4 regions of the Agrobacterium sp. rho-13.3 genome follow, and region 4 is predicted to be linked to each of the others. Evidence: predicted binding sites of a transcription regulator. Region 4 holds the regulator's gene; each other region holds the start of a gene.
The links. Region 4 encodes PhoB, which activates phosphate uptake and scavenging genes when phosphate is short. Its sites were predicted from a motif close to TGTCATNNANCTGTCAT; they were not measured.
Positions count from the first base shown of each region.

Region 1 (5,780 bases), 260 kb from region 4:
CTGACCGACCGGGTGCTGGACGACCCGCGTGAGCCTTACACCCAGCTTCTCGTTTCCTCTATTTTGCAGGTGTAATCCCATGCCGACACCTCTCGTTGTTTCTGAAGTCTTCAAAAGCTTCACCATGCATCTGCGTGATGGCATCGAATTGCCCGTCGTGCGTGATGTGAGCTTTTCCGTCGCCGCTGGCGAATGCGTCGTGCTGGGCGGCCCGTCCGGCATCGGCAAAAGCTCCATTTTGAAAATGCTCTATGGCAACTACGCCATCGATAGAGGCCAAATCCTCGTCAAGCACGACGGTCAGGTCATCGATATCGGCAGCGCGTTGCCACGCTCTATCCTTGAAATTCGTCATCGCACGATAGGCTATGTCAGCCAGTTCCTGCGCACCGTTCCGCGTGTCGCGGCCATCGATGTGGTGGCAGAGCCGCTTGTCGCACGCAAGGTGCCAGCTGAGCAAGCACGCGAAAAGGCCGGCGAACTTCTGGCCAGGCTCAACCTGCCGCGTGAACTTTGGTCCCTTCCACCAGCGACCTTTTCGGGCGGCGAACAGCAGCGCGTCAACATCGCCCGTGGGTTCATTACAGACCACACCATTCTGCTGCTGGACGAACCGACCGCGTCACTGGATGCCGCCAATCGCCGTGTGGTGGTGGAGATGATCCGGCAAAAGAAAGAACAGGGCACCGCCCTTCTCGGTATTTTCCATGATGAAGAAGTCCGCGAAGCCGTGGCCGACCGCATTCTCGATGTCAGCCAGTTTTCACCACGAAAGGCCGCAGCATGAGCGTCAAGGTCGGTATCGAACCCGCCATTCACGAAACGGCCCGCGTTACCAACTCCACGATTGGCCGATACACCGAAATCTCGGAGCGCTGCCGCCTCGAAGAAGTCGAGATGGGTGATTACTCTTACATCATGCAGGACGGCGCAGTCTGGTGCACGACCATTGGCAAGTTCGTCAATATTGCAGCATCGGTGCGTATCAACGCCACCAACCACCCCACATGGCGCGCAACCCTGCACCATTTCACCTATCGCGCTGCAAGCTATTGGGACGACGCCGAGAACGAGACGGAGTTTTTCGAGGCCCGCCGCGCAAAGCGTGTGGTGATCGGCCACGATGTCTGGATCGGCCATGGCGTAACCATTCTTCCCGGTGTGACGGTTGGTAATGGTGCGGTAATCGGTGCTGGTGCTGTGGTGGCCAAGGATGTCGCGCCCTACACCATTGTCGGCGGTGTTCCGACAAAGCTCATTAAGGAGCGTTTTCCCGCAGAACTCGGACAACGCATGGACCGTCTGGGATGGTGGGACTGGGATCATGCGCGACTGCGTACTGCACTGGATGACTTTCGTGCACTCGGCGCTGCGGAGTTTGTGACGAGATACGGCGGGTAGCATTCACGAGTTCGCACTGTAATATTTTCTTCATCAAACTGACATTCGCATTTCACGCACCGCTGATACGCCGCTTCCAACGAATAAGGTTGGGTTTGGCACATGAGTTTTCAGCTTAGACAGGTCACACGGCGCTTCGGCAATCACTTGGCCGTCGATGCCGTGACTGTCGATATTCCTCAAGGCCAGATGGTTGGCGTAATTGGCCGCTCAGGCGCTGGAAAATCCACTCTGTTGCGCATGATCAACCGTCTTGCCGACCCGTCCTCCGGCTCCATCCATTTTAATGATAGTGAAGTGTCATCGCTTAAAGGCGCGGCACTACGCAACTGGCAGCGCGACTGCGCGATGATTTTTCAGCAGTTCAATCTCGTTCCACGCCTCGATGTTTTGACCAATGTGATGCTCGGTCGTCTCAATCACCGCTCGTCGGTTCTGAGCCTTCTGGGCATTTTCTCCACCGAAGAGCGCCTTATGGCGATCTCGGCGCTGGAGCGGTTGGGCATCGAGCATGTTGCCATGCAGGCGGCAGGCACCCTATCCGGTGGACAGCAGCAGCGCGTGGCGATTGCCCGTGCACTCATGCAATCTCCCCGCATGCTTTTGGCCGACGAGCCGATTGCCTCGCTTGATCCCCTCAATGCGAAGATCGTGATGGATGCGTTGCGCGATATCAATGAGCGCGAAGGCATTACCGTCATCACCAACCTGCACACGCTGGATACGGCGCGCAATTATTGCGAACGCATCATCGGAATGGCCGCTGGTCGCGTTGTTTTCGATGGCACGCCAAACGAACTGACCGCGAGCGCCGTGAAGGCGATTTACGGCACGGATCAGCAAGGCGCTGGCATTGATGAGACCATGACATCGACCAGCATCAATATTGAAGGCGCGCAACTTCCCGCACGCCTTGCAACGCAATCTGCCGGTCCGGAGCCCTTGGCTATGGCTGGGCTCTGATCTGCGCATCGTTTTCGCCCGCGTAAAGGGCATCCATCTCAGGCAACAAACTCCGGTTCGCCGGAAAACAGGAGAGAAATCCATGTTGAAGAAAATTCTTCTATCGGCAGTCGCCATCGGTGTGCTTGCCGGTTCCGCCATGGCACAGGACGTCAAGGTTCTGCGCATCGGTCTCGATGGTTCTGAAAACGCGTCCGACCAGCTGCGCAATGCGCAGTGCATTGCCGATGGCCTGAAGGCTTCGACCGGCGTTTCCGAAGTACAGATTTTTCCTTCGCCAGATTATAACGGCGTTATTCAGGGCCTGCTCGGCGGCACCATCGATATCGCTTCCATGGGCGCTTCTTCCTATGCCAAAATCGCCCTTCAGGACCCGAAGGCCGTCGATCCAATCCTGACCTACACAGGCTCTGACGGTTCCAGCGGTTATTACTCCATCATGGTTGCCCGCAAGGACAGCGGCATCAAGTCTCTGGCCGATGCCAAGGGCAAGAAAATCGGTTTTGCCGACCCAGACAGCACCTCCGGCTACCTCGTTCCAAACGTGTCTCTGCCAAAGGAAATCGGCGCACCGGTCAAGGAATATTTCTCTGAAACCGGTTTCGGTGGCGGTCATGAGAACCTCGTTCTCGCCGTTCTCGACAAGAAGTTCGATGTCGGCACCACCTTCGGCTCTGGCGTTGGCAAGTGGGAAGATGGCTACACCGGCGGCAACCTTCACCAGATGGTCGCCAAGGGCAATCTCGACATGGACGATATCGTCGAAGTCTGGAAGTCACCGCTGATCCCGAACGGCCCGCTGATGGTTGCCAACAAGGTTGGTGAACCCATGAAGCAGAAGATCGAAGACTTCTTCCTTGAACTGCCGAAGAAGGACCTGGCCTGCTTCCAGGGCTTCACGCAGGGTAAAAACAAGGACTACATCAAGGTTGATGCGTCCTTCTACCAGACCATCGTTGACGCCCGTAAGTCCATCATAGGCGGCTGATCGCCCGCAATATCAAGAGAACGGCGGTGTCATGAGGACGCCGCCGTTTTTCTAAGAGAAGGACTTGGAAGATATGGTCAGTACAGTAACGCCAGGGCAGCATGGTGGCTTGAGCGAAGCCTCGCAAACCATGATGCGCCACTACCGGCAACAGTTGATGACCCGCCGTATCTACACAGGCATTGCCATCGCCGTGTTTCTGGCCGTTCTGTGCGCTTCTCTGAATTTTGCCAACAGCGCCAATTCCGGCAAGTTTTTTGAACGCCTGCCATACTTCTTCGATTTCATGAAAACCTTTACGCCGGACAGCCCGCTGGAAGTCTTCCGCGCCATGTTCGACCTGCCATCGCCTTATGCCGATGGGTCGCTGAAATACAATTACACGGCGGATCGGGTTTATCTGACCGACAATTTTTACATTCCGAATTTCTTCTACCAACTCGTTATCACCATCAACATTGCACTGATATCCACCATCATCGGCACCACCTTTGCCTTTGCCCTGTGCTTTTTCGCCTCCACCAATCTGGTGGGCGCAGGCATGGTACGTTTTGTGGTGCGCCGCGTGATGGAACTGATGCGCGCTTTTCCCGAAATCGTCGTCGCCGGTCTTTTGACGGCCATTCTGTCCATCGGGCCGATTGCCGCCATCATCGCCATCACGGTTCACACCGTCGGCGCGCTTGGTAAGCTGTTTTTCGAAGTGGTCGAAAATGCCGATATGAAACCGGATGAAGGTTTGCGTGCCTCCGGTGCCAATTGGTTTGAGCGCGTGCGTTTTGCTATCGTACCGCAGGTTATGCCGAACTTCGTGTCCTATGCGCTGTTGCGCGCCGAGATCAATGTGCGTGCTTCCACCATCATCGGTGCTGTGGGCGGTGGCGGTATTGGTGAGGTTTTCCGACTTTCCATCGGGCGGGACCACGCGGCCAAAACCTACGCAATCATCATCCTGCTTCTGCTCACCATCATTGCCGTTGACCAATTCTCGGCATGGCTTCGCCGTCGACTGATCGGCCAGCAATCCTTTGATTTCGGCAGAGGAGCCGCATGATGTCTTCCAGCTTCGCCGTGAATGGTGCCGACCGCGAAAGACTGCTTGCCCAATACCCGCAGGTGTTCCAGCGCAGTTTCTTCAAACGTTATGGCCTGCTGCTAACGGCAGGTGGTGTGCTGGCCTATCTCGTCATCTGCTTCTTCGCCTTCAATGTCGGACCAGCTTTCATGCAAGGCCGGTGGGATCGTGCATCAAGCTATATTCAGGACTGGTATTCCTGGCGCGCCCAGCCGCGGCTGCGTTTCGATGACGGCAAGGTAGTGCCGCAATGGTCCAGCCGTGGGCAATATCCTGCCAATGCCAACATCGACTGGCTGCAACCGCTGCAAAATGGCGGCTACGCAATCACCTACGGCAATACGGACAATCGGCTTGATGTAACACCTGCGCGTGTCGACGTTCATGTCGATGGCGTATCTTATCCGGTGATGATCACCGCCGACGCCGTCACTGCGCCAGCAAACGCACCCGGCGAAATCCGGCAGGATGGAAGCAAGGTGATCGTGGACTACGGATTTGCCGGTCAGGCCGAAATTCGTACCAGTCAGGTCTACGTTCAGCGCCGCTTTCTGGGCTGGGCCAACTTTTTCTTCGATACGCGCTCCGCATTTTGGGGCAAACGCTGGAGTGACCTTGCAGGTCTTGCATTCTGGGGAGAGCGCATCGATCCTGCTCAATCGAACCTCTCTAAAATGCAGCAGGACTTCCTGAACAATGACGTCTGGCAGCATGCAGATATTCTGTCCAAGCTGATGCAGACTTTGGTGATGGCTTTTGTCGGCACGCTGCTCGGGACGCTATTTGCCTTCCCTCTGGCTTTTATCGCGGCCCGCAACATTACCCAGAGCCGCCTTGCCAATTGGGGCATGAAACGCATGTTCGATTTCCTGCGCTCCATCGATATGCTGATCTGGGCACTGTTCTTCACGCGCAGTTTCGGTCCCGGACCAATCCCGGGCATCGCGGCGATTTTCTTCACCGACACCGGCGCACTCGGCAAGGTTTATGCCGAAGCACTGGAAAATGTGGATGACAAGCAGCGCGAGGGTGTCAAATCGGTTGGTGCATCGCCCGCCATCGTCAACCGTTACGGCGTTATTCCGCAGGTGCTACCGGTGTTCATTTCGCAGTCGCTGTATTTCTGGGAAAGCAACACACGCTCTGCCACCATCATCGGTGCGGTGGGTGCCGGCGGCATCGGCCTAAAACTGCTGGAAGCCATGGGCACCAATGCCGACTGGGACAAGGTCGCCTATATGGTGCTGCTCATTCTTATGGTGGTGTTCCTGTTCGACAATGCCTCGAACGCTATCCGCTCCCGCTTGATCGGAAAAACACACCACTGAGGCGCTATTCCTTGCGGATATCATC
Region 1 is NZ_CP192774.1:2,932,258-2,938,037, reverse strand. It holds gene phnK (phosphonate C-P lyase system protein PhnK) at 1-75, shown strand, start outside; gene phnL (phosphonate C-P lyase system protein PhnL) at 80-787, shown strand; gene RMR16_RS14220 (DapH/DapD/GlmU-related protein) at 784-1,401, shown strand; gene phnC (phosphonate ABC transporter ATP-binding protein) at 1,504-2,364, shown strand; gene phnD (phosphonate ABC transporter substrate-binding protein) at 2,447-3,352, shown strand; gene phnE (phosphonate ABC transporter, permease protein PhnE) at 3,426-4,406, shown strand; gene phnE (phosphonate ABC transporter, permease protein PhnE) at 4,406-5,755, shown strand.
Region 1: a site for PhoB is predicted at 1,430-1,446, ahead of phnC (phosphonate ABC transporter ATP-binding protein). Genes of this name have one in related genera too.

Region 2 (5,780 bases), on a different replicon from region 4:
TTTGCGATAAGACATGCGCAAAACAAAGACTTAAAGCGTGCGTTGTGAATCCTTTTTCACCCAACACGCTTTAAGTGCCTTCAAACGCCGCGTTTGTTGCCCCAAAGCAGAACATGCAGCTGCGGCAACACCCGCACATCGAACCAGCGGTCTTCACTGACCTTGTCCACCAGCCACAACATGCGATCCATGATGCCATCGATATCGACCACCGCGTCCTCGTCATCCGGTGGCGGGGGCGTGTGGTTGCCGGGTTGGAGATAGACCGGCAGATGCGGATAACGCGCAGCCGCGTCTTTGGCGTAAGCGTAATCCGTGTCGTCAAACACAACGAATTTCAGCGCTGTTTGCGGGCCTTGACCTGCGGTGGAGAGACATTTTTCAAATGCTGCCCAATCGGTGTCCATGCCGCTGGACGGTGGTTTTGGGCTAAGAACCAGATAATCGAGATCGGCAAACCAGCTTTTGGAAATACTGCCCTGTGTTTCCAGCGCAAAACGATAGCCCTCGCCATGCCCTCTTTCGAGCAGTGGACCGAGCGGCTGAATCGCCGGATTGCCGCCGGAAAGCGAAACGGTCAGCGGCTTGCCGCCGGAAAGCGTCGTGACCTGCTGCCAGATCGCATCTGCTGACATGGGCTTCCAGTCATCGCGGTATTCGCTATCGACCGCGTGCAGCGTATCGCACCAAGAGCAGCGATAATCGCAGCCGCCGGTCCGCACGAAAACAGTCGGCAAACCAATCAACAGTCCTTCGCCCTGAATGGTTGGACCGAAGATTTCGCTGATACGGACGGGTGTGTCTTTGGCACCGCTCATGATGTGCGCGAAGGGCGGTATTCCGCCCATGTCTTTGCTGTTTCGCTGACCCGCACGGCGCTGGTTTCCGGCAATCGCTCTTTGCACCAGTCATAGAAATGTTGCGCCAGCCGTTCAGCCGTCACCATGTCATGCCCCAGCACGTCATTCAGATGGCGGTGATCGAACTGGTCGTCGATATAACGCTTCAACGGCGCAAGCTCGTGATAATCCCGCACGAAGCCGTAGGCATTCAGCTCTTCGCCCGAAAGCTCGACTTCGACAATGTAGTTGTGGCCGTGCAGCCGCGCACATTGGTGATCTGCGGGCAGGTCTTTCAGCTGGTGCGAGGCGGAAAAATGAAATTCCTTGGTAATCCGAAACATCACGTCACCTCCTGCGCCGCATAGGCACTGGTGGCCACGACCCAGAAATCCGGGTCTTCGTAGTCGGTCGGATCGGTCACGCCGGCCAGATGAAACGCCTCACGTCGTTCCACACAGGTGCCGCACCGTCCGCAATGGCGCAGGCCGCCCTTGTAGCAGGACCATGTTTCGGCAAAAGGCGTAGCGTGTTTTGCGCCGTCGGTAACGATATCCGCTTTTGAGCCTGTGACATAAGGCGCCAGCAATTTCACATTGGCGTAGCCATCCAAGGCATGGCGCTGCATGTCGTTGAAACTGTCGATAAAGCCGGGGCGACAGTCGGGGTAGATGAAGTGGTCGCCGCCATGCACGGCAATTGCCACAGCATCCGCCTGCTGTGCCGCCGCCAGCCCGAAAGCGATTGTCAGCATGATGGCATTGCGGTTCGGCACCACGGTGGACCGCATGGTTTCTTCGGCATAATGCCCATCCGGCACCTCGACATCATCCGTCAGTGCGGAGCCGGTGAGATGTGCGCCAATGGTGCGAATGTCGATGATGTGATGCGGAACGCCAAGGCGTTCTGCGCAGAGCGCTGCAAACTCAAGTTCCTTCTTGTGGCGCTGGCCATAATCGAAAGAAACGAGAGCAAGAAGGTCGTTTTCCGCTGCTATCTTGTGAGCAAGCGAAACAGAGTCCAATCCGCCGGAGCAGATGACGATGGTTTTCATAGTTTGATATCCCTTGTTTTGACCGGGTGGGCTGCGACCGGATTACGGATGCGGCTTCTAAAGCAAAGCGGAACATTTGTGAAGAGGCGCGGCGTCTTCAATGGTCCAGCCGGTCTAAAGCATTGTTTTAAGGGATATCAATTTTTTAAAAAGCGGGGCGCAGTCCGCTTGAGACCGCGCCCCGCAAAGAGGTTCTTGTTGGTTATTCAACCACGACGAAAAGGCTGGCGCCGGTGTAAACAGGCCGGATTTTGACGGCATCAGACTCTATCGAGGTGAAGGAGCCGCTCAGCCCGTCTGCTGCAAGAACTTCGAACCTGGAGCCTGCAGCTGGTACATCGCCATTGAAGCTGAGATGGAGGACTGTGTTGCTGATCGTCGCTTTACCGGTGATCCGCAGGGGCGCTTTCGCGTCCAAGGCCAAGGTTCCACCGGTCTGGGTATAGTCTCCACCGATATTCAGACCTTCAGACGCGTCCAGTTTCAATGTTCCGCCAGAGACCAGAACATTGCCGGTTCCAAGTGCCGTTTTGGAAGAGGCCGTCAGCGTTCCATCCGTCAGAACCGTGCCGCCGGAATAGCTGTTGTTGCCATTAAGACCAAGCGCTCCGCTTCCCGATTTCACAAGACGGCCCGCGCCGGAAATATCGTTCGTCCACCGGTCCGCAGCGCTGAAACCGTCAGCGGCTGCATCCAGTGTCACAGTCACATCGCCATGGAACGCGCCATAACCGGCGGCGGCGGCAACGAGGTTGATGCGGCCCCAGCCATTGCTGTCATCCAGCAAGGGATAACCGGATTCGATGCCGGTGGAGAAAAGAACCGCACGACGCTGCTCGGCATTCAGATAGGGTAGACGTGTTTCCAGCAACACTTCCGCGCCCTGCGGCACGATCATCGCAGCGTCCGGTGCGGCGGGATCACGGCTGAACGAGAATGTCATGCGTTTGCGGAAATCGGTCTTGTTGACGGCCTCGTCTGCAAAGCGATCTTCGGAAAGTGCTGCGCTGTGCGCAAAGCTCTCCAGCGATTGTCCTTGCGGCAGGCGCTTTTTGAAATAGGCCTGCACGTCGTCATAAGCCGCCTTTTTGACCTCCGCGTTCTTTGCGTCCTGCAACATGGCAGCGGCCATGGCTGTTGCGGTAATCCGTCCGCCGATCACGTCAAGCGGTGAATGCATACCCGCGACGACGCGGCTTTCACCGAGTTCAGACGCATTCGTCAGCAATTCGGCAAAGCGCTCCGGCACGGCATAGGCGTAGGCGATGGCTGAGAGATAAGCGGCATTGGTGTGACCACTTGGAAAACCACCATCTTTCAGACGGCCACGGTTTTCACGCGCGTATCGCAAGGCTGGTACGGTAACGTCCGCTTCCGTTTCATAACGCTCGAATGTCCGGTCGCCGATTGTTTCAGTGCCGGTTTCGATCACTTCGCCCTTGGCGTTCATGCGCCATGGGCGCGGCGTCGAGTAGAAATATTTCGCGGGCGATGTCGTGCCTTCAGGACCACGGATCACCTTCATGAAGGTCACGAAGTTCTTCAGTTCGGAGTCTGGCGAACCGGCTTCCGTGCCTTTGTCGTCTTCCTTTTTTGTGATGACTTCATTGACGTTGAAGTCTTTCAAAGTGTGGTTGATGGTCGTCGTTGCTCCGGCCCCTTCGCGATACCAAGCCGCCAGCGGCCCCATGCCTTCAATCACGCTATAGCCCTGCGAACGGCGATCGTTCAGATAGGCGTCCAGCGCGGCCGCTTCCGTGCGGTTTTTGCCCGTGACCGAAAGGACGTAACGCATGTTTTCGGCCCAAACGTCGGCATTCAGTATTTTTACCTTGCTGAAATCTGTCGGGCCATCGCCATTGGCACCACCATCAGCCCATTGTTCATCACCAAGCGTCCAGATGCGGTTGAAGCCGGACAGGATTTCGATGATGGGATTGTCTTTGTCGTCATAAGCGCGGACGTCTTCGCCCCTGGCATTCTTGCCAGTCTGGTTGCGGTAGTTGTCCACCATGGGCAGCGGATATTTGACGGCGGGCTCCGGCACGGCAATGGTGTAGCCAAGGCCTGAAGGCGCGTTGGTGTCAAATGCTTGCGCATGTGAAGCGATGCCGAACACAGCGACGGATGCAAGCAGAGTGGAGCGCAGCAATGGGAAATAGGCGCACAGATTGGCCATGACAGCTTCCTTATTCATTTTTTGCGAAGTGGGTTTGCAAAACAGGGTTGTCGCCAGACAGTGAGTCGACGCCCGGCAAAATGCCTCGGGTCGGTGACAGTTTTTTTACAAGCGCTGACGAATGAAACGCACGGGGCGGGAAAGGCCGCCCAGCCGGTGCAGGTTTCTGAATAAAACAATGATTTGCCCGACGTGTCCTGCGGGCAAATCATAGGTTGGGGGCGAAACTTCGTAGCGTCTATCGCGCCGTTTCGCCTCTGTCATCAGCCGCGATTATTTCTTCACCGCCACGGCGTCGTTGATCTTTGCAACATCATCTTCCAGAACCTTATAGGTCTGGTCCAACGTCAGTTCACCGACGATGAGCTGGCTCATGCGCTGAACGATCTGCTGGTAAAGCGCCGATCCGCCCTTGGTCTTTTCGAAATCACGCGCAGCGGACGGCACGTTTTTCTTGTTGTCCAAAAACACCTTCATGGATGCTTTTGCGCTTTCGCTTTTCAGCTTGTAGTTCGGGTTGACGATCTCCGCGCCGGTCAGGATCACGTAGTTCTCAGCGATTTCACGCTGAACCTTTTCAGAGCCCAGAAACTCGATGAAGTGAGCCACGTCTTCAGGATATTTGGTGCGCTTGAAGCCAACGATGGCCGTTGCGCCCGGCATTGCGGAGCAGGCCGCTTCGCCGCACGGCGCGTTGATGGCGGTCCATTCAAAGGCATCGCCAATCTTGGTCTGGAACGGATTAACCATCCAGTTGCCTGCAAGATAGGTCACGACATTGCCGTTGACGAACTCGTCACCCATGCCCTTGTACTGGGAGCCACCTGCGGCGCCCCACATTTCCTTGGGGAAGCTGCCGTTCTGCGTCCAGGAATAAACGTCGGAGATGTATTTCTTCGCCGCATCATCCGGGAATGTGAACTTTCCGTCCTTCACATATTTGGAGCCATAGGCAAAAGCGCCGCCGGAAAAGCGGTGGCCGGAACGGTCCATGGTGAAGGGAATCTGCACGCCCGTCGCCTTGGCAACGCGTGCGGATGCTTCAACAATCTCGCTGAGTTTTGCCGTGGGGCCGGGCAGGGGTTCGCCCGCCTGCTCAAACAGCGTCTTGTTGACGAAAGGCAGGTTCAGGGTCTGCGATGCCACATAACCATTGATGGATTTTGGATCGTTGATGTTGGGCAGGCGAAGCTGCTCAAGGCTGACGCCATGGAGCTTTGCGTAGGCTTCGGCGTCCTTCATGTAAGGGCGCATGTCGAGATAGTAGGGTGCGAGCTGCCAGTCGGTAATTTTGGCAACATCCGGGCCTTCGCCAACAGCCAATTGCACTGGCAATTGTTTGGAAACGGCGTCGTAACCGGAGGAGATGAAATTCACCTTCACGCCGGGATTGGCTGTCTCGAACTCCTTGCTCAGCTCGGACATTCTCTGCACGTAGCCTTGGTCGTCATCCGTAAAGAGAAACGTGATTGTTCTGGTTTCTGCATGTGCAGTCGCAAGACCAGCGACCGACGCGATGACTACGGCGCTTACGCCTGAAAAATATTTCAGCATTCAATCCTCCCAATGAAAACAATTTCATAAATCGAGGCGTAGCTCCTCTGCTGTTCTCGATTTCTTTTGTTTTGCGACTTGACACAGCGAACGTCAAGCTATTTGTTTTGCCTCAACGCGACATTTTGATGTGTCGGTCAAGAGTTTCAGTTAT
Region 2 is NZ_CP192775.1:1,386,551-1,392,330, forward strand. It holds gene queE (7-carboxy-7-deazaguanine synthase QueE) at 81-818, opposite strand; gene queD (6-carboxytetrahydropterin synthase QueD) at 815-1,183, opposite strand; gene queC (7-cyano-7-deazaguanine synthase QueC) at 1,183-1,893, opposite strand; gene RMR16_RS21230 (acid phosphatase) at 2,096-4,072, opposite strand; gene RMR16_RS21235 (ABC transporter substrate-binding protein) at 4,346-5,626, opposite strand.
Region 2: a site for PhoB is predicted at 4,166-4,182, ahead of RMR16_RS21230 (acid phosphatase). Genes of this name have one in related genera too.

Region 3 (5,780 bases), 1.4 Mb from region 4:
TGCCGAGCGTGAAGCCGCTGGCGATACCGTCAAGCGCGATGCCTTCGGTCATGTCAAGATCGACACGATCAATGTCGGCGGCTGGTTCCAGAAGCAGTTTGCGGGCCTCATCGGCGCAGAACGCACCATGGTGCAGAAGTCCGGTTATTACGCCCGCTCCGCCCCTGCCAATGGTGAAGACCTTCGCCTCATTCAGAGCATGGTCGATCTGGCGGTGGAAAGCGCGCTGAACAAAGTTTCCGGCGTGACCGGCCATGACGAAGATCAGGGTGGCAAGCTGCGCACCATCGAATTCCCGCGCATCAAGGGCGGAAAACACTTCGATCTGTCGACCCCATGGTTCGGCGACGTCATGAACCACATCGGCCAGCCCTATAAGGCCGCATGAAAATTCGATTTCTCTAAAATACTGTGGCGCAAACACACCTATATAAAGTTATGGTGACATTGACCCAGAAACCCGTTTCGGTTTCTGGGTCAATGTTGTAGTCTCAAAGAAAATGACGTCGGGGAGGGCAAGGAGGAAAACACATGTCCGCACAAGTCTGGCTGATCTTCTGTACAGCCTGTGCCATTCTGTTTGCACTTCCCTCGCCCATTTCCTTCAAAGTTGCGAGCTATGCCGCCATACGCGGAAAACGCGGTTTCACCGCGTCCATCATGGGCGCGACATTAGGCATCGTCACCACCGTCACCGCAGCCTCCATCTTCGTCACCGGCGCAGAATTTCTGCCGTCATCCTTCCTTGAAGTCGTGCAGTGGGCCGGCACGGGCTGGCTGATGCTGTTCAGCCTGTGGACAATTGCCACACCGGCCGCGCGGGAAGCCAATGCCGACAACGACAATCTGCGCGGAAAAAGCTTCGGCAGCATTTTTGCGGATTGTTTCATCCTTGCGGCGCTTCGGCTGCGCTACTTCGGCTTTTTCATCGCGTTCCTTCTGCAATTCCTCAACGGCACGCGCAATGTCATTGAAATGGTGTTGCAAATGCAGGCCGTCGTTTTGCTCGTCGCGTTGGTTTGCCTCTGCGCACAGGCATCATTTGCGCGCTTTACCATCGCGTCGGTGCGCCGCATGTCGGCCACCAAAAAGGTGCGCAATCCCAGAAGAACGCACTTTATCGCAGGCCGCGCCGTGACCGCCGGATATCGCCGAATCGCGGCCTGAAAATCCCGTTAAAAGTCGCGGCTTGCCGCTAACATGACAATAGGTTAATGATCGCCCAATAGGGACTGCCTGCTTCGTTCGGAACGGGGGTATCGAACGACAGGCGCACTCAAAGGCGGCAGAATGAAAATTTCAGGCAATTTTCGCCGAAAATCGGCGCTATTTTTGTCGTCCACCGTGGGCATTGCGCTCACACTGGCAGGATGCACAAGCGTCGAAGTCTCATCCAAAGCGGATATCGAATCGCCTAAAATCGCAGCCGCCCCGGCAAAACCGGAGGGTACGGCAACCGAAACGGCCAATGCAGCGACCACAGTAAATGCATCAACCGCAGTACCGGGCGTAGAATCGGCCACCGCCGCTCCCCAGGTCGCCGCGGCAACGGCCCAGGAACTTCCCTCGACAGCAGCCGTCAAAGGCGGTCGCGTCGCTCTTCCCCCCGCATCGGAAATTGCAGCCGCAGCAGCCATCTCCACGCAGATGCAGCCGCCGCAGCCGCAAGTGCAACAGGTCGCACTCGCCGCGCCCGCGCCAACCGCCACCACAGCCCTCGTTCCAACAACAACAACGGCATTAGCCAAACCAACCGGTGCCGCAGCACTTCCGCAGGTCGTCGCGCTCAAAGGCAGCTTCCCGCCAGCACCGGGCGCGCCCGGCACACCCTCCGCCGCAGCCATACCGCTGACGGAAGAAATGATGAAGCAGCAGAGCGTCATTCCCGTGCCGAAGCCACAGGGCGCAATGCTGGCCTATGCTTCTGCACCGCAAAACGCCGCCCTTGCCGCCATAGGCACACGGGAAACCCTCACCGCGCCGTTGGATGCCCCATCCATGATGGGCCGCCAGAAGCTGAGCGGACTGATTACCAAATACGCCACCATGTATAATGTGCCGGAAGATCTGGTCCACCGCGTGGTCATGCGTGAAAGCCGCTATAATCCCGGCGCGGTCAATGGCGGCCATTTCGGCCTGATGCAGATCAAACACGCCACCGCCCGCTCCATGGGCTTCGACGGCCCCGCCTCCGGCCTGTTCGACGCCGAAACAAACCTGAAATACGCCGTCAAATACCTGCGCGGCGCATGGCTCGTCGCCGACAATGACCGCGACAACGCCGTGCGGCTCTATGCCCGCGGCTATTATTACGACGCCAAGCGCAAGGGCATGTTGCACGTTCTGCGGAAGTAAGACGAGCGGACATCAAAATTCCATCATACCGAGCCCTCCCTCCGTCATCCCGGACATCTCCCCCTCAAGGGGGGGAGATCGGATAGACGCATGCTTTCCACGTCATCCGCAGCGTTGAAGATGGCCGAGAGGTCGCCACTTGCCGATCTCCCCACCTGAGGGGGAGATGTCCGGCAGGACAGAGGGGGGTGAGCCACGGGCGATGACGTTTAATGTGCTCCGCAAGCCAGCTTAGCAATGGTCCAAAGCCCCCGTCATCAAACTGTTGCGTCACAGCGCTAAACGCCTCTCACCCGAACGAGAGGTGGAATCAGATGACGAACGCCGCACCCGACACCGGCTTCAGCAAGAACGCCAAGCTCAAGAATGCCCTTCTCCAGCATAAGGCATTGTCCACCAGCGGATTGTCGGAGCGCCTGTTCGGCGTGCTGTTTTCCGGCCTCGTCTATCCGCAAATCTGGGAAGACCCGGAAGTGGACATGCAGGCGATGGAACTGGCTGAAGGCCACAGCATCGTTACGATAGGTTCCGGCGGCTGCAACGTGCTGGCTTACCTTTCGCGCAACCCCTCGCATATCGATGTGGTTGATCTGAACCCGCACCACATCGCGCTCAACAAGCTGAAACTCGCCGCCTTCCGCCACCTGCCGAATCACGGCGATGTCGTGCGCCAGTTCGGCATCGCCAACGTCCGCTCCAACAGCGAAGGCTACGACCGCTTCATCGCGCCAAACCTGGATGCCCAGACCCGCGCCTACTGGTCGAAACGCACCATGTCAGGCCGTCGTCGCATCTCCGTGTTCAACCGCAATATCTATCGCACCGGCCTTCTCGGTCGTTTCATCGGCGTTGGACATGTGCTGGCGCGCCTGCACGGCGTCAAGCTTCAGGATATTGCCAAGACGCGCTCGATGGATGAGCAGCGCCAGTTCTTCGACGAGAAGGTCGCCCCCCTTTTCAACAAACCGATGATCCGCTGGCTGACGAAGCGCAAAAGCTCCCTGTTCGGCCTCGGCATTCCGCCGCGCCAGTATGACGAGCTTGCCAGCCTCTCGGACGGCAACACCATTGCCCCGGTGCTGCGCCAGCGTCTGGAAAAGCTCGCCTGCGATTTTCCGCTGAAAGACAATTATTTTGCGTGGCAGGCCTTTGCCCGCCGTTACCCGCAAGAGCAGGAAGGCACTCTGCCCGATTATCTGCGGACCGATTATTATCAGGCGATCCGCGAAAACGCCTCTCACGTTTCCGTGCATCACGCCACCTTCACCGAACTGCTGGCCTCCAAGCCCGCCTCCTCCGTCGATCGTTATGTGCTGCTGGATGCGCAGGACTGGATGAGCGATGTGCAGATCAACGAACTTTGGTCGCAGATCAGCCGCACCTCGGCACCGGATGCCCGCGTCATTTTCCGCACGGCTGCCGAAAAAAGCGTGATCGAAGGCCGTCTTTCGCCCGATATCCGCGCCCAGTGGTCCTATCTCGCAGAGCGCTCCCACGAACTGAACGCCCGTGACCGCTCGGCCATTTATGGCGGCTTCCATATTTACCAGAGGACATCGGCATGAAGAGCGTCGGCGACAATATCAGCCTCGGCAATGCACACCACGCGGGCCTGATGGACCGCATGTACCGTCACCAGCGGCACATTTATGACATCACCCGCAAATATTACCTTTTGGGCCGCGACCGCACCATTCAGAAGCTGGATATCCCGGACGGTGGCAGCCTGCTGGAAGTCGGCTGCGGCACGGGACGCAATCTTCTGCTGGCGTCTAAACTCTTTCCGACCGCAAAACTTTATGGTCTCGACATTTCATCCGAAATGCTGACCACCGCCAGCGAGAATTTCGGCGGACGTAAAGAACGCCCTATCCTGCGCGTGTCCGACGCCACCACCTTCAAGCTCAGCGAGTTTGCCCGCGGCAGTGGTTTCGACCGCATCATGATTTCCTATGCCGTATCGATGATCCCGGAATGGGAAAAAGCGGTCGAACGCGCCCTCCTGTCGCTCGCGCCCGGCGGCTCGCTGCACATCGTGGATTTCGGCCAGCAGGAAGGAATGCCGCGCTGGTTCCGCAATCTGCTTCAGGCATGGCTCACCAAATTCCACGTCACACCCCGCGCCAATATGCGTTACGTGCTGGAAAACCTGGCCGGAAGCCACAATGCAAGGCTGGAGTTCGAGCCGGTTGCACGGGGCTATGCCTGGCGCGCGGTTTTGACGCTGTCAAAAGGTTAGAACGTCGAACACAATACACGGCAGTGCGTGTGGCCTACCCCCCTCTGTCCTGCCGGACATCTCCCCCACAAGGAGGCAGATCGAATCGTGGCGATGTCTCGCCCATATTGACCGTTGCCGATGACGTGGGGTGCTTGCGTCTTGCCAATCTCCCCACCTGTGGGGGAGATGTCCGGCAGGACAGAGGGGGTGAACCACACACTCAGCCGTGTACGATGATCGAAGCCGCACAGAAGCGCAGATTTCCCGCCACCCCATCTTGCTATAACATCTCGTTTACCCTGTTATGGTAAACAGGGGATTACGGCACCCTTTCGAGGGTGGCGGCGAGAATTTCATTCGTTTCAACTGGGTTCATCATGCGGCGGCTTCTTCCGGCTCTTTTCACGACCATGCTGATGCTCAGCGGCTGCACATCCACCAGCTATGATTTTCTGGAAACGGCATCCGTCGCCAAGCCGCGCTTCAAGGATAATGATCCGCAGAATTTCGGCTCCAGATCACCGCACAAACATGAAGTCCACGGCATCGACGTGTCCAAATGGAACGGCGATATCGATTGGGCTGCCGTGCGCAAATCCGGCGTCGCCTTCGCCTTCATCAAATCGACCGAAGGCACCGACCGTGTGGATGCGCGATTTGATGACTATTGGCGGCAGGCCGCAGCCGCAGGCGTGCCCCACGCGCCCTACCATTTCTATTATTTCTGCGCGCCAGCCGATGCGCAGGCCGACTGGTTCATTCGCAACGTGCCGAAGGAAGCCATGAAGCTTCCGCCGGTTCTCGACGTCGAATGGAACCCGGCCTCCCCCACCTGCAAAACGCGCCCCTCGCCCGACGTGGTGCGCTCCGAAATGCAGCGGTTCCTCAGCCGCATCGAAGCCCATTACGGCAAACGCCCGATCATCTACACCAGCGTCGATTTCCACCGCGACAATCTGGTCGGCCAGTTCAAGAACTACCATTTCTGGGTCCGCTCGGTGGCTGCCCATCCGGCAGAAATCTACAGCGATCGCCAATGGGCCTTCTGGCAATATACCGGCACCGGCGTCATTCCCGGCATCAGCACGCCAACGGATATCAACGTGTTTGCAGGCAGCGAGAAGAACTGGCGCACATGGGTGGCCTCTGCCAACCAGCCCCGAAATTAATCACAGCAATTCAACTTGATTTTTCTGCCGATTCC
Region 3 is NZ_CP192774.1:1,754,637-1,760,416, forward strand. It holds gene RMR16_RS08820 (pyrophosphate--fructose-6-phosphate 1-phosphotransferase) at 1-388, shown strand, start outside; gene RMR16_RS08825 (LysE family translocator) at 532-1,167, shown strand; gene RMR16_RS08830 (lytic transglycosylase domain-containing protein) at 1,291-2,355, shown strand; gene RMR16_RS08835 (DUF3419 family protein) at 2,670-3,920, shown strand; gene RMR16_RS08840 (class I SAM-dependent methyltransferase) at 3,917-4,594, shown strand; gene RMR16_RS08845 (glycoside hydrolase family 25 protein) at 4,954-5,745, shown strand.
Region 3: a site for PhoB is predicted at 2,608-2,624, ahead of RMR16_RS08835 (DUF3419 family protein). Genes of this name have one in related genera too.

Region 4 (5,780 bases):
TGTTCGCAGGCACTATTGTCACTTCATTGAACGATGTCAACAAACGTCCTCATTTTCCGGCATTCTCAAGCTGTGGTGGATTGATTTTATTGAACCACCAACTGTTGCTTTTCAGACTCACGATTGAAGCAAGTTGGGGAAAACCGCGAAATCGATTCCAGATGATTCTCCCGACTCTTGTCACGGAGTCAGCCTACGATTAGGTTAACTCTCAATTACTAGACTGCAAGCGGCGGAACTAGTCACCTAAAATCTGGCAGATGCTCTGCGCGCGGTTCGCTCCGCGGCATCGTAGATCGATTCTGCCTGTACGACGAGCGGAGATGCGGCATGAACTGGACAGACGAACGAGTCGAAAAACTCAAAAGATTGTGGTCCGAAGGGCTGAGCGCCAGCCAGATTGCCGCGCAACTCGGTGGCGTCAGCCGCAACGCGGTCATCGGCAAGGTTCACCGCCTCAGCCTGCCGGGCAGAGCGAAAGCAGGTGGAACCGTTGCAACGGCACGTCCTGCCGCAAAACGTCCGGCCTCCCCTGCTCCACGCGCACCAAACTATCCTGCCCGCGTTGCAACGGCCCGTCCGGTTGCCCGCACAGCAGGCGCAACCGCGTTGCAGGACGATGCGGACGTCAACACGGCAGAGGTTTTGGAATACCGTCCGACAGCCATCAGCAATGCCGTACTGCCAACCTCGCTTCGCCTGACGCTGACGGAACTGACAGAGCGCACGTGCAAATGGCCAGTTGGCGACCCTTTGAAGGACGACTTCCACTTCTGTGGCTGTGACGCGTCTGAAGCATCGCCCTATTGCAAGTTCCACGCCAAGATGGCTTACCAGCCGGTCAGCGAACGCCGCAGGGCTTGATGCCAGCGACATTATCGATTGGAAAAGCGGGTCTTCTGATCCGCTTTTTTATTGCGATTTTTTCGCGGAGCACGCTGTGATCCTTCAGACGAAAGCGCATGACTTTGCCAAGTCCGTCGTGCTGATTTGAATTGGACAATGGGAGAAGGTTGGTGGCATTTTCGTGCACGCCTAGAGTATTTCCGCCTTTCTCCGAAACGCGAAAATACTCTATCTATTTGTTTTGACGCATTATCCGGGCGCAAAACTGCTTCGAATTTTTGCTGGAAATGCTCCAGGACATGAGCTTCCGATCACGCAAGCTCATGTTAAATCTTTTGTGGCGCAGCAGACGAGAGTGCCGCGCGTCTCGCGGACGCGCAGAGGTCGCTATACCATATTCAACCTGCGCATTGTCATTCCCCAAAACCGACGCCGATTTTGGGGCAATGCATTAGCCTTGACGGGCTTTGCGGTTGGCATAACGGCGATCGCGCTCTGCCTTGCGGGCAGCTTCGTCCTCAAGGACGCGGGCGATGCGGTTTTTGTCAGCCAGTTTGCGTGCGTCAGCTTCAGCGTTGGCAGCGGCTTCGAGTTCAGCCTCGCGCTGCGCGGCTTCGGCTTCGATGCGCTTCTGCTCTTCGATTTTCAGCTGTTCGCGCTCAAGGCGGCGAGCTTCACGAGCTTCCGCAATTGCAGCTTGCTCTGCCTGTCTGGCTTCACGGGTCGGCTCGGCAGCTTCTTTTGCGGCACGAAAAGCCTGAAGAAGAGCAGCCTTGGCTTCCGCAGCAGCGCCACGACGGTCGGAGACTTCATTGTTTCTAATGTTTCGAACGTTTCTCAAATCTCTATTCCAGTTGATGCGTCACGCCGACAGAAGTCAGGATTTTTTGACGCGTTTTGGTGGGGCGATTGCCGGTGGCTTCTTGCTGTCTTCCAATTCTTTCGCAAGACGCGCTTCTCGCAGCCGAATGGTCTTTTCTTCACGGGCCTGCGTGATGGAGTTGAGTTCATCAACCGCATGACCACGCGCGAAAAACTGAGTTTGCGTTGCGCCGAACGCAATCTCGGCCTGTTTGCGAGACTTGCTATGTGCATCAGTCATTGGAATTCCCTTCCTATCGCATCGGCCTGAAAATCGGAACGATTTTCGACAAGTCCGGTGCGTATATTCAGTCGCCTAGAGTGTCCGCAGAGACCCAAGGGGGTGGCCGGCAAGCGGCACAAAAAAAGGCCAGGCAATGTGCCTGACCTCGATTGGTTTCACGCTTTCAACAGTGCCAGTACATCCGTGGTCAAGGGAAAGCAGATTCCGAATTATGCAGCCTGAAGGTTGCAAGCAGACATTTTGCCCGACTTGTTGTCGCGCTCAAGGTCGTAGCTCAGCTTCTGGCCTTCAACGATTTCGCGCATACCTGCACGCTCTACAGCGGAGATGTGTACGAATGCGTCTGTGCCGCCGTTGTCAGGCTGAATGAAGCCGAAGCCCTTAGTGGAGTTAAACCATTTTACTGTGCCTGTGGTCATAATGAACCCTTTCAAAGCATAAGTTATAGATCACAGAACTGACGCCCTGTGTGCGAGTATAGCGATTTTTTTGAAAGGAAGGGTTAGTTCAAAACGCGGTGCTAATCGCGCGGCAACCAAAGCTCAGCAAGCAAAATATCGATATCGCAGTGATATAGCTTTAGCGATTGATTGTCAAATTTAATCTTTTGCTGATGAAATATCAGGGTCAACAAGCGCGGGTTGAAAAGGCTTTATTCAGCGCTGTGGGCAAGTAAATCCCGGCGAATACGGACGCTGAAATATCCGTCGCCCTTTGCCCTACCGGCACCTCCCCGACGGTGGGGAGGCTAATGATCACGTGGCCTCTTGTTGGCTATCACGCTTCCATGGAATATCCCGCGCCGCGCACGGTGCGGATCACATCCTGCATATTGGAGAAGTTGAGCGCTTTGCGCAGGCGCCCGACATGGACGTCGACGGTGCGTTCATCCACATAGATATCGTGACCCCAGACACCATCGAGAAGTTGGGAGCGCGAATAAACACGACCGGGAGATGCCATCAGGAATTCCAGCAGGCGGAACTCGGTTGGCCCAAGGCGCACTTCGCGGGTCTTGCGGTGAACACGGTGGGTTTCCCGATCCAGTTCGATATCGCCACATTTCAGCACGGAAGACAGCACTTCCGGGCGGGCGCGGCGCAACATGGCTTTCACACGCGCCATCAGCTCCGGCGTGGAGAACGGCTTGACCACATAGTCATCCGCACCCGTTGCCAGGCCACGAACACGTTCGCTTTCCTCACCGCGTGCCGTCAACATGATGATCGGCAGGCGTTCGGTCTCTGGACGCATCCGCAAGCGACGGCAGAGTTCGATGCCGGAAACGCCGGGCAACATCCAGTCGAGGATCAGCAGGTCCGGCGTGCGTTCCTGCAAGCGGATTTCCGCTTCGTCACCACGCGGAATGGTGTCGACGTCGTAACCTTCGGATTCCAGATTGTAGCGAAGAAGAACGCTCAAAGCCTCTTCATCTTCAACAACTGCGATTTTCGGCACCATGGGCATGAAACTCCGCCAGTCTTATCTGTGGCTTACTCGGTGACTGCGCCGAGTGTGTTGGAACTATCGTCCTTCGGACGCTCACCCTCAGGCTGGCTGCCGGTGGCCATATAATAGATGGTTTCCGCGATGTTGGTGGCATGGTCACCGACGCGCTCGATGTTCTTGGCGCAGAACAAGAGGTGTGTGCAGGTGGTGATGTTGCGCGGATCTTCCATCATGTAGGTCAACAGCTCGCGGAACAGCGAGGTGTACATGGCGTCGATTTCCTCGTCGCGCTCGCGGATGGCCTGCGCCTTTTCTGCGGAGCGCGTGGAATAGACGTCCAGCACTTCTTTTAGCTGCACCAGCGCCAGTTCGGACAGATGCTCCAGACCGCGGGCCAGCTTGCGCGGCACACCGGTTCCAGACACTGCGATCACGCGCTTGGCCGTGTTCTTGCCCAGATCGCCAACGCGCTCCAGATCGGCTGCGATGCGCAGTGAACCGATGATATCGCGCAGGTCGGACGCCATAGGCTGGCGTTTGGCGATGGTGACGATGGCCTTATCGCCGATCTCGCGTTCTGCGTGATCGAGGATGGCATCATCCGAGATGACCTTCTGGGCCAGCGCCATATCCGAATTGACGAGCGCGCGCACCGCATCGGCACACATCTGCTCAGCCAGACCGCCCATTTCGGCAATGCGGCGGCTGAGGAACTTCAGCTCTTCATCGTAAGCGGACATAATATGCGAATGTGTCGGCATGTTCGAATTCTCCAGTTTCGTGGCGCGCTCCACAAGCCCTATCAGGCTCAAGCGGCAGCGCGATTTCCTCACAGCAATGGCTGGATCAGCCGAAGCGACCCATGATGTAGTCCTGTGTGCGCTGGTCATCCGGGTTGGTGAACATCTTGTCGGTGTCGTTCTCTTCCACCAGATGACCGAGGTGGAACATGGCCGTGCGCTGCGAAACGCGGGCAGCCTGCTGCATGGAGTGGGTAACGATGACGATGGTGTAATTGGCGCGCAGTTCGTGGATCAACTCCTCCACCTTGGCCGTCGCAATCGGGTCCAGCGCCGAGCATGGCTCATCCATGAGGATGACTTCAGGGGAAACAGCGATGGCGCGTGCGATGCACAGACGCTGCTGCTGACCGCCGGACAGACCCGTGCCGGATTCATGCAGGCGATCCTTGGCTTCGTTCCAGAGACCGGCCTTCTGCAAGCTGGCTTCAACGATCTGGTCCATATCCGCCTTGTTGCGGGCAAGACCATGGATGCGCGGGCCGTAGGCGATGTTTTCATAGATCGTCTTCGGGAATGGGTTCGGCTTCTGGAACACCATGCCAACACGGGCGCGCAGCTCCACCACATCGATGGCTGGATCGTAAACATCGTCCTCATCCAGCGTGATCTTGCCGGTGACGCGGCAGCCATCGATGGTATCGTTCATGCGGTTCAATGTGCGCAGGAACGTGGACTTGCCGCAGCCCGAAGGACCGATCAGTGCGGTAACGGTGTTTTCGCGAACGTTCAGGTTCACATCGTAAAGGGCGCGTTTTTCACCGTAATAGACGGAAACGTCCTTGCCGATCATCTTGTATGAAACTTCATTCATTTTCTTGTCCAGCGCCTTTTCAACTGCTGCTTCCGACAACATGTTCATAGCTTCAGCTCCTTCTTAGAGCGTTTCGTCGCATTTCCGAACGGAAAAACCATCTCCACTGTGTGTGGAGATGCTCTACCAGCGCCGTTCAAAGCGGCGACGCAACAGGATTGCGCCAACATTCATGACGATGAGGAACATAAGCAGGATGATGATAGCGCCAGAGGTTCTTTCAACAAAGGCACGCTCAGCTTCGTTCGCCCACATGTAAATCTGGACCGGCAAGGCCGTGGATGGATCCATGGGTGTTGTCGGATAATTCGCGACGAAGGCCACCATGCCGATGAGCAGCAGCGGTGCGGTTTCGCCAAGGGCATGTGCCAGACCGATGATGGTGCCGGTCAGAATACCGGGCATGGCCAGCGGCAGCACATGGTGGAAAATCGTCTGCATTTTCGACGCGCCAAGGCCAAGGGCTGCGGCGCGGATGGATGGCGGCACGGCCTTCAGGGCAGCGCGGGTGGCGATGATGATGGTGGGCAGCGTCATCAGCGTGAGAACCAGACCACCCACCAGCGAGGCCGAGCGCGGAAAGCCCATGAAGTTGATGAACACCGAAAGGCCAAGCAGACCATAAACAATGGACGGAACGGCAGCGAGGTTGTTGATATTGACCTCGATAAGATCCGTCAGGCGGTTCTTCGGTGCGAACTCTTCCAGATAGATGGACGCGGCAACACCGATCGGCAGCGACAACACCAGCACGATGAGCATCATG
Region 4 is NZ_CP192774.1:111,376-117,155, reverse strand. It holds gene RMR16_RS00575 (GcrA family cell cycle regulator) at 331-864, shown strand; gene RMR16_RS00570 (DUF6481 family protein) at 1,298-1,687, opposite strand; gene RMR16_RS00565 (hypothetical protein) at 1,724-1,948, opposite strand; gene RMR16_RS00560 (cold-shock protein) at 2,161-2,370, opposite strand; gene phoB (phosphate regulon transcriptional regulator PhoB) at 2,729-3,412, opposite strand; gene phoU (phosphate signaling complex protein PhoU) at 3,445-4,161, opposite strand; gene pstB (phosphate ABC transporter ATP-binding protein PstB) at 4,247-5,062, opposite strand; gene pstA (phosphate ABC transporter permease PstA) at 5,138-5,780, opposite strand, start outside.